2 regions of the Leptolyngbya boryana PCC 6306 genome follow, and region 2 is predicted to be linked to the other one. Evidence: riboswitches for the same ligand, from Rfam matches in the RefSeq annotation. Region 2 holds a riboswitch; the other holds the start of a gene.
What was found. Region 2 has a riboswitch for cyclic di-AMP ahead of ntrB (nitrate ABC transporter permease). Riboswitches for the same ligand answer to the same signal wherever they lie in the genome.
Positions count from the first base shown of each region.

Region 1: another riboswitch for cyclic di-AMP. It lies ahead of LEPBO_RS0126310 (universal stress protein); the one in region 2 lies ahead of ntrB (nitrate ABC transporter permease).

Region 1 covers NZ_KB731324.1:5,251,566-5,259,152, forward strand. The annotation lists gene LEPBO_RS0126290 (phytoene desaturase family protein) at 1-783, shown strand, start outside; gene LEPBO_RS0126295 (DMT family transporter) at 780-1,679, shown strand; gene LEPBO_RS40375 (hypothetical protein) at 1,906-2,220, shown strand; cyclic di-AMP (ydaO/yuaA leader) riboswitch at 2,564-2,688, shown strand; gene LEPBO_RS0126310 (universal stress protein) at 2,805-3,428, shown strand; gene LEPBO_RS0126315 (cation:proton antiporter) at 3,543-5,138, shown strand; gene aroA (3-phosphoshikimate 1-carboxyvinyltransferase) at 5,194-6,561, shown strand; gene LEPBO_RS0126325 (RidA family protein) at 6,800-7,183, opposite strand; gene LEPBO_RS0126330 (shikimate kinase) at 7,173-7,587, opposite strand, start outside.
Region 2 covers NZ_KB731324.1:2,734,979-2,742,565, forward strand. The annotation lists gene LEPBO_RS0113735 (ABC transporter substrate-binding protein) at 1-216, opposite strand, end outside; gene ntrB (nitrate ABC transporter permease) at 422-1,270, opposite strand; cyclic di-AMP (ydaO/yuaA leader) riboswitch at 1,288-1,447, opposite strand; gene LEPBO_RS0113745 (hypothetical protein) at 1,541-2,428, opposite strand; gene LEPBO_RS0113750 (hemerythrin domain-containing protein) at 2,536-3,570, opposite strand; gene crtO (beta-carotene ketolase CrtO) at 3,868-5,559, shown strand; gene tnpA (IS200/IS605 family transposase) at 5,798-6,229, shown strand; gene gatA (Asp-tRNA(Asn)/Glu-tRNA(Gln) amidotransferase subunit GatA) at 6,287-7,587, opposite strand, start outside.

The sequences.
Region 1 (7,587 bases), 2.5 Mb from region 2:
GTCGATGCGCTGGTGCGAGGCTTGAAAAAATGGGGCGGATCGCTGCGATTGGGTACGCATGTCGAGAAAATTCTCGTGGAATCCGGCAAAGTTCGAGGCGTGCGGTTGCGAAATGGCGAAGAATTAAAATCAGCGATCGTCATCTCTAACGCCACAATTTGGGATACCTATTCGCAACTTTTAGATCCCCTGCCGAATACTCAAGACGCACTCAAAACGCCAGCGATCGAGAGTTTTATGCACTTACATCTTGGAATTCGTTCAGATGGTTTAGAAGGTTTGACAGGTCATCATGTGGTCGTGCATGACGATCGAGACATCACGACTCCTGGAAATACCTGCATGATTTCGATTCCCTCGGTTTGGGATGCGACGCTTGCTCCAGATGGGCATCACGTTGTTCATGCTTACACGTTAGAACCTTTTGAAGGTTGGGCGCGAAATGCCGAGTATGAGCAGAAAAAACATCAGCGATCGCAGTCGCTATTTCGTGCCGTTGAGAAAGTCATTCCAGATTTGAAATCCCGCATCGTCTTGGAACTGATTGGAACTCCGCTGACTCATGCGCGATATTTGCGACGATATCAAGGCACATACGGAGCCGGAATTCCTGCTGGACAAGGATTATTTCCGAGTTGTTATACGCCAATTGAGAATCTCTACCGAGTTGGAGATAGCACCATGCCCGGAATTGGTGTGCCTGCTGTTGCGGCTTCGGGAATTCTCTGCGCGAATACACTCGTCGATCCGGCTCAAACACTTGAATTGGTTGATTTACTTTGACTTTTTTTCTTCAATTTCGAGGTGAAATTGCTGCGCTGATGGCTGCTTTGATCTGGGCAACTGCCTCGATCGTCTATACGGGCGTTGGACGGCAAATCAAGCCGCTGGCTTTGAATTTCACCAAGGGCTGGATTGCGATCGTTTTGCTCATCCTGACCTTACTCCTCACTCAGCGGAATATTCCCTCGATCGATCCTGCTCATTTTCTCCTGCTCTTTCTCAGCGGCACGATCGGCATTGGCTTCGGTGACACTGCCTATTTCAACGCGCTCAATTGCATCGGCGCAAGAAGAACCCTTTTATTTGAAACTCTTGCACCTCCTATGTCTGCTGTGTTTGCCCTGCTTTTTCTCAAAGAGCAGATTTCAACCACGGCTTGGCTTGGGATTGGATTGACGATTGTCGGAGTCGTTTGGGTGATCTTAGAACGGGCTTCTGATGTTCACGAAAATTTCCGTCCGCTTCGGGGCAGTCTATTCGGACTGCTAGCCGCGATCGGACAGGCAACAGGTGCCGTTATGTCAAGAGCCGCACTGGTCAGTTCTGAAATTGACTCACTCTGGAGTACATTAATTCGGCTTTTAGGCGGTACGATCGCACTGCTCATCTGGATCTTGCTGCAACGCCAATCGGTTGAACTGGTTAAACCCGTACAAAATCGTCGATTGTTTGTCGTGATTGCAACAACGGGATTCGTGAGTACTTATTTAGGAATTTTACTTCAGCAAACGTCTCTGAAATTCGCTGCAACCGGAATCGCACAAGCCTTGAGTAGTACCAGTCCCTTATTTGTCATACCCTTAACTCGGATTTTGGGCGATCGCGTTAGCATACGATCTGTCATGGGTGTCCTGATTGCGCTGTTGGGAGTGGGTTTATTGTTTCAGCGTCAATGATTTTAATCACTGGTAGGTAACAGGTGATGCTGGGTAACATTTACAACGTGATACGATGCCGTGTAACAATGTCTTTCATAAATCTATAGAACAACATTCAGTGATTTTGCTAACGCAGATATTCAGAACTGCATAGTATCTCTAGAGGAGGAAAGCTACGGGACTAACACGGGGTCGCTACGATTTCAATTCCTAGCAACGTCAATGTTTGAGGAAAGAGTTGTTTATGCAAGTTTTGTTAGTGGTTTCGGGATTATTTTACGTAGCCGTGATGCCAGTTCTCTTCATTAGCTGGCTCGAATTTTTCCGTCATGATCAAGATGATTTAACCAAGAAAGAGCAACGGATATCAGGCTTAGTGATTGCGATCGCGTGTCTATTTTGGGTCATCGTTCTCCCCTTCGCTTACTTAGAACTTCTGGATAAATTTAAGCGTTCTAGCCGTGCCGCAAGACTCTATCAAAAAATGTTAACGGCTCCGAAAATCCAATCCTTAACGCCACCCGAAGATTTTCCCTGTTCTAATTTCTCGAACAACTGAGTGACATTTGCAACCAATCTGTATCTCGTGAGAGAAGACAAAGCGGCTGCATTTAGAAAATACTAAAGGTGGAAATGGAAGAAATTTGCTGTCAAGAACAATACAATATGTGAGGAAAATGGTACGCTCCAGTACCAGTTGTTATAATGGCAATGATTCTGCTACCGAGGCTGACTCGCTTACGTCCCTCGTTTTGTCTTATAAGTAGCAGTTCTTTCTCGCATGTCCGTATTAAATTAGCCAACAGCAAGATCAAACCAGAGTACCTGGTTTTTTGTTGTGGGTGCTTTTGTCAACACTTTAGGGAAGTCAATCTGTGGGTCGCTTAATTTGAATCTAAGCCCTTTTTAGGGTGCTTGAATTCAAAACGGAGGAACCAATTTTTGGGGCGAATCTCAAACACCCGTTTGAGAAAGACACCTTCCAGTCTTAGCCCGTCAGCTAACTCCGTCAGCATTGGGAGGATTCTCCAGAACGCAGTTCTCTGCGATTATGGTGTCCTGAATTTCGATCGTCTATCTGCGATCGTCAAAAATCCCTCACCCACCTCTCAGCCCTGTGTAGTTAGGAGAGGTTTCAAACTCGTGAATATTCATTCGATGCTCGTACGGCTCCAAGGCACGCTTGGACGGACTGATTTGGTTCAGAAAATGCTGCTGATGGCAGGTACAAGTCATGCCGAGGAGCCAGAAATCAATCTGGTCGTTGGTTATTCTCATTCGCCGAGTAGTCAGACGGCGCTGGATCTGACATTATGGATTGCTCACCAAACACGCTTGGCAACGGGTAAACAGGTGACGGTTCAAGTCGTGTATGTGATTGATGATGGCGTGATGAACCGGATTCCGGTTTTTAATAGCACCTCGAAACGCTCGAAAAAAGAAGCGGGAAATGAGTGGCAGACCAGCCGAACTGCGATCGCGGAATTAGAAACGATGGCAAGTCCGCAGTTTGGGATGGCGGAACTGTTTGAGCAAGCCGATCGCATCTTATGGAATGCGCGCTGTATGGCGGAAGAATGGCGCGGTTCCCTGAAGACGCATTTGCGGTTTGGGCGTGTTGCAAAAGAGTTGAAGGAAGTTGTCGAGGCTGAGAAGGCTTCGCTGTTGATTTTGGGATGTGATACAGGCGACCATCCGCTGGTGAGGCAATTGGGGGTGCAGTTCCCCTGTCCAGTGTTGGGAATTCCGTCTGTGTTGGAAGATTAGGGTGAACCATCGGCGATCGCGGAGATTTAGACGATCGCCTGGTTCAAAAAGTAAGCTTAGTTCCCCAACGAAAGGTATGGTTTTTAGTGGCGTTGGGGTAGCAGCTCAGAACTTATGACAGGAAAAATATTAGCGATCGCGGTGGGTGATCAGGGTCAGTTCGCGCAGTTAGTGACGGTACTGATTATTTTGCTGTTGGTGGCGACGATTGTGGCATTGCTGTCGCGACGGTTAAGAGTGCCTTATGTGACGGGATTGGTGCTGGCAGGAGTCGCGATCGCGGAATTTCTGCCTCGAAAAGTTGGATTAGATTCAGCGCTGATTATTAATTTGTTTCTGCCCATTTTGCTGTTTGAGGCAGCGATTAATACTGATATTAGTCGGTTAAGAAGTACGCTGAAGCCGATTTTGCTGCTCGCAGGTCCGGGTGTGCTGATCGCAGTTGGAATTACGGCGATCGGACTAAAATTTGGCTTGGCATTGGAGTGGATTCCAGCGCTGTTGGTTGGAGTGATTTTGGCGATTACGGACACAGTGTCGGTGATTGCCGTGTTTAAAGAGGTGGAAGTTCCCTCCAAACTGATCACGATCGTCGAAGGAGAAAGCCTATTTAACGACGGCATTGCGCTGGTGCTGTTCAGTTTGGTTTTGAAATTTAATTCGACTGGTAGCCTTGCGCTGACTGATGGGATTCGCGAGTTGGTGGTCGTGATTGTTGGCGGACTCGCGGTTGGCTTGGTTCTGGGGTATTTGGGAGTGGAATTGTATTTGCAATCCGAAGATGATCCACTCAGCAGTATTTTGTTGACTGTGGCGATCGCGCTGAGTGCATTTCAATTAGGTCAATTTCTGCATGTTTCGGGTGTGGTAGCAGTCGTGATTGCGGGTTTGATGTTGGGAAACTTGGAGCGATCGCGCAAGGTTTCGGCATCGAGTCGGATCACGGTACTGAGCTTTTGGGAGTATGCGGGATTCGGAGTCAATACGTTTATTTTTCTGCTGATTGGATTAGAGCTGCGATTAGATACGTTGGGGCGAATTTTGCCTGCGGTCTTGCTGGCTGTGTTGGCATATCAGATTGGGCGGATGTTGGCAGTGTATCCCCTACTCGCATTGGTAGGAGTGTTTGATCGACCCATTCCGCTCAAGTGGCAACACGTGCTGTTTTTGGGCAATATTAAAGGCTCGTTGTCGATGGCTTTGGTGTTAAGTTTGCCATCGAGTATTCCGGGGCGAGAATCGCTGATTGCGATCGTGTTTGGGTCGGTGTTGTTATCGCTGGTTGTGCAAGGGGTGGGATTGCCGTTTATTGTTCAACGATTGAAGTTGGCTCATCGTTCCGAGGTGCAAGAGTGGGTCGAAGGATTGCAATCGCAGTTAATGACGGCAAAAGCAGCGCAGGATGAACTCGACACCTTGCTCAAAAGTGGGGTTTTGCCGAAGTCAGTATATGAGGAATTGCGATCGAGCTATCAAATTAAAGTGGCAGCGGCCGAGCGATCGCTGCGAGATTTTTACAATCGTCGCTCGGAGAAATCTACTGTCCTTACCTTTCAGGCATCTCGGTTTGATGCAGTGAAGCGACGGTTGTTATTAGCGGAAAAAAATGCCTTGAATGATGCGTTGCGTAAGCGAATTTTGTCTGAGGAAGTTGTGAAAGGCAGATTGAAAGCGATCGATGAGCAGTTGTTGAAGGTTGAGGATGATTGACGCTAAAGCTGCATTAACGGATGATAGCGAATGCTGTCTGTAATTTTATTGTGTTATGACTTCTGCGAACCCGTACAGTGAAGCGATCGCGCTTCATGTCACCGATGCTCACCACGATCTTGTGATTCAGCGCCCGAGTGCGGGACTGGCGTTGCAAGGTCGAATTCGGGTTCCAGGAGATAAATCGATTTCGCATCGGGCGTTAATGTTGGGCGCTTTGGCTCAAGGCGAAACCGTTATTCACGGATTGCTTTTAGGAGAAGATCCAAGAAGCACAGCTAGTTGTTTTCGGGCGATGGGAGCCGAAATCTCGGAGTTGAACACGGAAGAGGTGCGAGTCAAGGGAATTGGACTGGGCAATTTAGTCGAGCCTGTGGATGTTTTAGATGCGGGAAATTCTGGCACAACCTTACGATTAATGCTCGGAATTTTGGCATCGCATCCGGATCGATTTTTTACCGTAACCGGAGATGGATCATTGCGATCGCGTCCGATGTCTCGTGTCGTGAAACCCCTTCAGCAAATGGGCGCACAGATTTGGGGACGCAAGCAAAATTCGCTCGCGCCTTTAGCCATTCAGGGGCAGGTTTTGAAACCGATTCATTACCATTCGCCGATCGCGTCTGCTCAAGTGAAATCCTGCGTTTTACTTGCTGGATTAATGACGCAAGGAAAAACAACCGTCACCGAGCCAGCCTTGTCGCGCGATCATAGTGAACGGATGCTGCGGGCGTTTGGAGCAGATTTAACCGTTGACCCTGAAACCAATAGTGTGACCGTAACCGGACAGTCTCAATTGACCGGGCAGACGGTTGTTGTGCCGGGAGATATTAGCTCAGCCGCATTTTGGCTCGTTGCAGGGGCGATCGTACCTGGGTCAGATTTGACGATCGAGAATGTTGGGGTGAATCCAACCCGAACGGGTGTCTTAGAAATTCTCGAGCGCATGGGAGCTGATATTACCTTGGAAAATCAGCGGGAAGTTGCAGGCGAACCTGTAGCAGATTTGCGGGTGCGGCATAGTGCATTGAAAGCTTGTGAAATCTCAGGCGATGTGATTCCAAGATTGATTGATGAGATTCCAATTCTGGCAGTGGCAGCGGCATTTGCCGAGGGAACCACGATTGTTAAAGATGCGGAAGAGTTACGTGTGAAAGAGAGCGATCGCATTACTGTGATGGCGACGCAGCTAAATCAGATGGGAGCTTCGGTTCGAGAACTCCCGGATGGAATGGAAATTACAGGTGGAACGCCTCTGAAAGGGGCTGAAGTGGATAGCTATACGGATCATCGGATTGCGATGAGTTTAGCGATCGCGGCGTTGAATGCTGCGGGAACGACGACGATTCATCGGGCAGAGGCGGCAGCGATTTCGTATCCAGATTTCACGCCGACATTGCAGCGGGTTACGGGGTTAGGTTGATAAATTTTCGGAGAATCTCGGAAATTGCTTCCACCTGTAAATTTCGGGTTGATTTGTCGATCTCACTCTCCCGCACAGGGTTTTAAACCCCGTGCTAACTGTGCAAAGTCCCTGAACGGACTGAATCGCTATATTCTGGTAGTCTCTTTAGAGACTTCGCACGGTTAGACCGTGATTTTCAATCACGGGCGGGAAAGCGCAATCAATGATCAACCCAAAATTTACAGGTGGAATTGCTTTACGCAGCGGTGAGTGCTGCGATCGCTTCAACCTCGATTTTCAACCCTGGCACAAAAAGGCTCTCGACTTGTACAAGGGAACTTGCAGGCAAGTGCTGTTCAAAGTAGCGAAATAAAACAGTTCTAAGCTGACTCAGTTGTCCTAGCTCGGTAACGAATATCGTGACTTTGAGTAATCCTTGAAAGCTCGTCTTTTCTGCTTCGAGAATGCCTTGCATCTGTTCGAGAATCACTTCAGCCTGAGCGATTAGATCTTCGTCTTGTGCAGGCGTATTGAACGCGGTTAAGCCCGAAATAAACAGTAAGTCACCGTGGCGTACGGTATGCACATACGCACCTAGGGGTCTGTCGAGATGAGGATAATTTTTGCGTTCAATCTGCATTGGTTTGGAAGGGCATCTCCTTGTTCAACTGTTGAATCGCTTCATCCATTTGACGTTTACGATCGCATTCTTGCGCGATCGCTCTCAAAACTCGTTCTGTAATTTGATCAGGCGTTTCATCAGGCTGGATCAAGATATGAATGTCGGCTTGAGCATAGCGCGATCGACGTTCAGATAAAAGCTGGTTTAAACGTGATCCTAAGTCTTGCTGCTGAAGTAAAGGGCGAGTCGTGTCATCACTCAGACGCTTTTGGATCTGCTCAACGGGTAAATCTAACCAAACAATTACGCCATGCTTCAAATAGCTCCAATTATCTGGAGCCACAACAATTCCGCCTCCGGTTGCAACAACCTTTCTCAACCGTGAAGAAACCTGAGATAGCGTCGCCGTTTCGAGTTGCCGA
Region 2 (7,587 bases):
GATCGCAAATGGTGCACAGTCATTGACTGGAACATAGCCGAGCGTCAAATTCGGTTTTTCTAACTCGCTCGATTGAATCACAGGAGTAACTGACATTGCAGCCTCAGAGAGTCCTTGGGGTGCACGACTGGCATTGATCGCACATGAAGGCAGTGAAGCTGCCACAGTCGAGGTTCCCGCGCCGATTAAAAATGCTCGTCTTGTCCAATTTCTCATGCTCTACTCTCTGCATTCGGAGGATGTTCAGTTGAATGTCGGGTTCGGTTTAATGGTGCTACAGTAACTTCGGCTTTAGCGTCTAAAGCTCCTAGAATCAGGGACTTTAAGTTTTGAAACCTCTAAATTTTCAAGATCTGCTAAGCCTACAAATTGCTATCAATCGTTCCTGATAGCACGCAATTCTCTAGAGAGTTTCTCGAAGCTAAACCGATCGCCGACGATGTGTTACTAGAGCTTCAAGCTGGGCTAATCCAAAATCTAATAGCAATCCTGTTAAGCCAATGACAAACACGGCTAAAAACACAGAGCTAAGATTCAATCGACTCCATTCATCCCACACAAAGAATCCGATTCCCACTCCGCCAGTTAGCATTTCGACTGCCACAATCACCAGCCAAGCAATTCCCAGGCTAATTCTCAAACCTGTAAAAATGTACGGCAAGCTAGCAGGGAGCACAATCTTCAGAATCCGCCGCCACTGCGGCATTTCTAACACTCGCGACACATCAATATAATCTTTTGGGACACTCGATACGCCCAACGCAGTGTTGATAATCGTTGCCCAAAGTGAAGTAATGAAGATCACGAAAATTGCTGAAGGATCAGCCAGATTGAAAATAGAAAGCGCGATCGGTAACCAAGCCAGCGGTGAAACAGGCTTAAAAATCTGAATGACTGGATTAAGCGCCATCATTGCTTTTTCAGACATGCCAATCAAAAAGCCGACTGGAATCGCAACCAATGCCCCCAAGGTAAATCCAATCAATACTCGTCGCAAACTCGCAAGTAAGAGCCATCCTAATCCCAAGTCTCCGGGACCTCGACGATAAAACGGATGCAGAATGTAATCCAAATTCGCAACCAATGCTTCAGGAGGCGTTGGAATCAATTCAGGTTTGGCAAGTGCGATCGCCCACCACAGCACAATCACACCTAGAAAACCTAGGAACGGTAAAAAGACACGATCGCGACTAATAACTGGACGAACCCGCCGCCCCATCGCTTGAGAAACAACAGCAAACATTGCTGCCAAATTGATTTGCAGGATCATAAGTTTAGATTCTCCAGAGCCAAACTCTCGAATGCTGACGAAGTTAGCTGACGGGCGAGGGCTGCGAGATGCCCCCCATTGGGTTACTTAGAAATAACTAAGCTCACAACAGTAAGCCCCGAATAAACTGGTTCCTCCGCTTCAGAGATTACTCTCTGAATTAAGCTGACCGACTCGAATAGGAGATACTTTACCATCGAAGTATCAAAATGAACAATCTTTCTTTAGAAGTATTTCATGATCCTCTCACAACAGAATGCATAAAAATTCTCAATCGATTGGATAGTTTATCGATCGAACACTGTGCCCCTCTCCGATCTCTAGAACTAAATCTGCCTGCTTTAGTAGGGGCGGAATGAATAATTCAGGGTGTAAGGCTTGCCAAAAGTACTCGACAAATTCATCGATTTCAGCATCACTCATTCCAGCTTTACCTTGAGCAATCATTTTATGCTCAGCTTCTTTCCGCCATTGTTTGCTCAGTTGATACTCTGGAACATAGAGAATCACGAAGCGATCGAGTAATTCCCACAACGGTACATAGCTCTGTAATTGCTGATTCATGGCTTGTGCGAATTGCTGATCTGCAACGATCTCGAACTCAGAAACAATCGGGCGTACGCCCACAAACCATCCCTCAAAGAGAATAATATCTGCCTGTGTAATGAGTTCTGGCTCACTGCGATCGCCTTCGCCTCCATGAGCCGATTTATCAAATCTGGGCAGTGAGATCGGAAACTCTCCCCGCTGAAACTGCTGTAAAACCTCAATGCCTAATTGCACATCATGCGTTCCAGGTGGTCCTCGACGAATCATTCGCGGATCACGAGTTCGCAACCGAACTCGATCGACATACGGCGAATACAAATCATCAAGTGACCAACTCACAGTCGAGTAGCCGAGCTTGTTGAGAAGCAGCGCAAGGACTTTAGTTAAGGTGGTTTTTCCAGTGCCTTGCCCACCTAGAAAAGCCTGAATGAGAACACGAGATTGAGCGTTGCGCCAATGTGCAATCTGAAAGGCTAAAGGTACCCAGATCTTCTTAATGGTGTCAGGGTCGGGCACAATTTCGAGTTCGTTGCAGAGTTCTACGATCGCAGCTTCGTGGATTTTAAGAAACTCGGATCGATTCCTTTCAGACTCATAATCAATATCCATAGAATCAAGTCTTTATCCGTCGCAATTCTATTATTGAATCAAAAAAACCGGGAGAATCTATCCCCCGGTCTATAACCCCTGAAATCAAACCCTAGCTCGTGCAGCGATTATTTAGCAGCAGCTTTTTGTACTTCGCTCTTTCTCGCCTTGAACTGAGTTGCCAGATTTTCTAGTTCAGAACTGCTGAAGTTATCGCGCAATGCTGCAAAGAACGTGCTTTCTTCTTGACGAACGTGATCCATGATCTCATCCATCAACTTGTTCAATGCAGACATGAACTGATCCGACATCATGTCCATTTTTTCCATCGCTTCAAGTGCGGGGAACCAGGAATTTTGCTCATCGTAAAGTTCTTGCAAGTCGCTTTCAGCATACTTACCTCGAACTGCGGGATAAGCAATTTCGTTTTCAGCGATCGCATGAGCGCGTAAGTCACTCGCCAACTGAGTGAAGAACTCTTTGCGCTTCATTTGATCTTGCGTTCCTTTGATTTCAGCAAACAGAACATTCACTTTTTGGTGATCCATCCGAATCACATCTTGAATGTTCATATCAGACTTGCCACTCGCTTGCGTGACAACACTACCTGCTACACCAGACAGTGCCGCAACCGCATCTTGAACCCGGCTCCACAGTCCTTGGTCTGCATCCATTCCGGTCAATTCGCGCACGCCCAACGTTTCGAGAACGCCTTTGAGTTGCTCTTGGTGAGCACGGTTTTCAAAGTTGACAGTATTTAGTGGAGTAATCGCCGCTTCGATATCTGCACCCACGCGCTGAGCAGCTTTGTGAATCGTGATTCCGGTCATCACTTGCTGATGCTTCATCAATTCATGTTGAAACACCTTTTCATACATGGTCAATTCGGAACCAGACATCATCTGATCCATCTTGCTGACGAATTCGCTAATCGTCTGCTTCGGTTCAGATGGCACACCATATTGAACAATCACAGTGTCCAAGATTCCCAGATTCTTCTGGTCATCTTTCAGCATCTCTTGAAAGCGCTTGGCAATCTCAGAATCTGTCGTTGCTGAAATAAATTTCTGTTCATTAGAGATGATTAATTCTTGAACAGCTTTCATATCCGCAAGCTTCATCGCGATCGCTTTGCGTTTCGTGTCGTCTACTGTTGTAACCATAATGAGTGTTCTCCAAATTTGCTCTTATTGAGATTTCGGTATTCGTTCCAGCTTTGAGCTTCGCACAGGCATCTAGAAACAACATCATTCCCGTGGTTGACTAAAATGTTGGGTAAATCACCTTCGGGATCAGACTCTAGATACACGTAGAATCTAAAATTTCGTCTTTAGATAGTTGCCTTTTGCTCAGTTGTGCTAGACGCTTTTGAATAAGAATAAAAAATGGGATGCTTAGGCGAATCGTGCCGCTAGGACTGTTCGCACATCACGTGAGAGAAATGCTAGGAGCAAGTATCGATGTCTACTTATGATGTGGTCATAATTGGTGCAGGTCACAATGGATTAGTCTGTGCTGCCTACCTACTCAAAGCTGGGTACAAAGTGCTTTTGCTAGAAAAGCGATCGGTTCCAGGTGGAGCCGCGACAACCGAAGAACTTCTACCCGAAGAAGCACCTGGATTTCGCTTTAATCGATGTGCGATCGATCATGAATTTATCCATCTTGGTCCAGTGGTCGAAGAACTGGAGCTAGAAAAATACGGGTTGAAGTATCTTTACTGTGATCCGGTTGTCTTCTGTCCGCACCCGGATGGCACTTACTTTCTGGCGCATCAATCTGTTGAAAAAACTTGTGCTGGCATTGCTCAATATAGTGAGCGAGATGCGAGAAAGTATGCAGAGTTTGTGGATCTGTGGCAGCGCACGATCAACGCCATGATTCCCATGTTTAATGCTCCTCCTAAGTCAATTATTGATATTGCTGGAAACTATGATCTTAAGAAGATCAAAGATTTCCTCTCGGTGGTTGGTTCGACGAACAAAGCGCTCGATTTTGTGCGAACCATGCTTTCGAGTGCTGAAGATATTTTGCATGAGTACTTCGACACGGAAACCGTCAAAGCCCCTCTAGCTCGATTAGCAGCAGAAATGAGTGTGCCACCTTCTCAGAAGAATTTAGCGATCGGGGCAATGATGATGGCAATGCGGCATCATCCAGGGATGGCACGCCCGCAAGGTGGAACAGGTGCGCTGACTGCCGCCTTAGTAAAATTAGTACAAGCTTTGGGAGGAGAAATTCTTACGGATCAATCCGTGAAGCAAATTCTGATTGATGACGGAAAAGCAGTGGGTGTCAGAGTTGCAACAGGTCAAGAATATCGTGCGACTCGTGGCGTAGTTTCTAACATTGATGCGAGACGAGTATTTTTGCAGCTTGTTGATCCAAGCGATGTGGATTCAGCCGATGAGCATTTGCGAGAAAGGCTCGATCGTAGAATCGTGAACAATAATGAAACGATTCTAAAAATCGATCTGGCAATGTCTGAGCCCTTAAAATTTATTCATCACGATCACAAAGATGAGTATCTCATTGGTTCAGTGCTGATTGCGGATTCGGTTAAGCATGTAGAAATTGCTCATCACGATTCTTCGATCGGCAAAATTCCCGATGCTGATCCCTCGATGTACATTGTTCAACCGACGATGCTCGATCCGACGATGGCTCCTGAAGGTGGTCATACGGTGTGGATTGAATTCTTCGCGCCTTATTACGTTGAGAATGCTGAAGGAACAGGCTTGAATGGCACAGGCTGGACAGATGAATTGAAAAATAAAGTTGCCGATCGTGTCGTCGATAAGCTGGCTGACTATGCGCCTAATGTGAAAACAGCTACGATCGCACGTGCGGTTGAAAGTCCTGCCGAATTAGGGGAACGGCTTGGCTCGTACAAAGGTAATTACTATCACATTGATATGACCTTAGAGCAGATGGTGTTTTTCCGACCTTTGCCAGAGATTGCGAATTATAAAACCCCGATCGAGAATCTTTATCTCACAGGAGCAGGAACGCATCCGGGTGGGTCAATTTCGGGAATGCCGGGGCGGAATTGTGCGCGAGTGTTTCTCCATGCTCAGCAACCGTTTTTGCAGACGTTTCGGGATGCAGGCAGTTCGATCAAGTCTGTGTTTGATGGGTTGTTTCAGAAATAATCGCGATCGATGGTTTGATCATCATGGTTTTGACCATCGTGTGGTTGATTTGACAAAACAATCATCGTGCTGGTTACTGACAAATCAATTGAGCTTTGCTGCGTTGCTATCTCGCCCCGGATTAAAATCGCGGGGCTAACCGTGCGAACTCCCTGAAGGGACTGTTGGGGTTGAGTGGTGGGTTAGGAGATGGAGGGATTGGGTCATTCTAGGCAGGATGTTTTGTCAGATCGCGCTCATGTCACTTTGGAAGCTTTACTATCACTTCGTTTGGGCAACCCATCAGCGGCTTCCTCTGATCAAATCGAGCAGGGAAGCACCGCTCTATCAATTCATCCAGCACAAAACGAATGACTTGGGTGGCTATCTCCGCGCAATTGGTGGGATAGATGACCATGTTCATCTGATCGTCTCGATTCCACCCAGTCTTGCACTTGCTCAGTACGTTCATTTGGTTAAAGGCAGCAGTAGTCGCTATATGAATCGTTACTATGCTGACCCTGATGCGTTGTTCAAGTGGCAACAGGAATACAGTGTTTTCTCCATCAGCGAGAAAAATCTAACAATCGCCCTTCACTACGTCAATCACCAAAAACGCCATCATGCAAAGTCCAAACTTCTCCTCCACCTAGAACCCGACGCGCTCTTCAGTCGCCTTATTCCACCCTAGTCCCTTCAGGGAGTTCGCACGGTTAGCACCGGGTTTTTAATCCGGTGCGGGACTCAATTACAACTTCGGAACTCTTGTATGCCAATCCGTCGCCTGCTCATAAGCATACGCAACTTGGAAAACCTGATCCTCTCTCAACACATTGCCAACAATCTGAAGTCCGATCGGTAAACCTTGCGAATCAAATCCACAAGGCACACTCATTCCCGGCAATCCTGCCAAGTTCACTGGAATCGTCATCAAGTCAATCAGATACATACTCAATGGATCTTGCGACTTATCGCCGAGCTTAAATGCAGTCGTCGGAGCCGTCGGTGAAACTAAAACATCCACTTCCTCAAACGCTTTTTCAAAATCTTGTTTGATTAGCGTTCTCACCTTCTGAGCTTTCAAATAATACGCATCGTAATATCCAGCCGAGAGTGCATACGTCCCAATCATGATCCGGCGCTTCACCTCTGCACCAAATCCTTGCGATCGCGTTTTCGTATACATCTCCATCAAATTCTCAGCATCCTCAATCCGCGCCCCATATTTCACGCCGTCATATCGCGCCAAGTTCGCCGAAGCCTCAGACGGAGCAATAATGTAATACGCTGCAATTCCATAACGGAATCGAGGACAAGAAATCTCTTTAACTTCAGCACCTAAAGCTTTGAGTTGATCGATCGCAGCATTCACCGATTTCTCAACTTCGGGATCAAGCCCTTCGCCAAACGTTTCTTTAATGACTCCAACTTTTTTCCCTTTCAAATCAGTCGTTAAAAACTGCGTGTAATCAGGAACGTCTACTTTCAAACTCGTGGAATCTTTCGGATCGTATCCCGCGATCGCATTAAGCAAAATCGCCGCATCTTCCACCGATCGCGCAAACGGTCCAATCTGATCCAACGACGACGCAAATGCCACTAATCCATACCGTGAAACCAATCCATAAGTCGGCTTCATCCCCACAATTCCACAGAATGAAGCAGGCTGCCGAATCGATCCCCCGGTGTCTGATCCCAACGAAATCGGACATTCTCCGCCTGCAACCGCTGCTGCTGAACCACCCGATGATCCGCCCGGAACTCTTGAAATATCCCAGGGATTTGCTGTCTTGGCATAAGCTGAAGTCTCGGTCGATCCGCCCATTGCGAACTCGTCGAGATTCGTCTTGCCGACCATCACCGCGCCCGCATCGATCAATTTCTGCGTCACCGTCGATTCATAAGGCGGCACAAAATTCTGCAAAATCTTAGACGCGCAAGTGGTTGGAACCCCTTGTGTACAGAGATTATCCTTAATCGCGATCGGGATTCCTGCCAGCAGTCCGATTTCTTCTCCGGCGGCAATCTTTGCATCGATTTGCTTCGCCT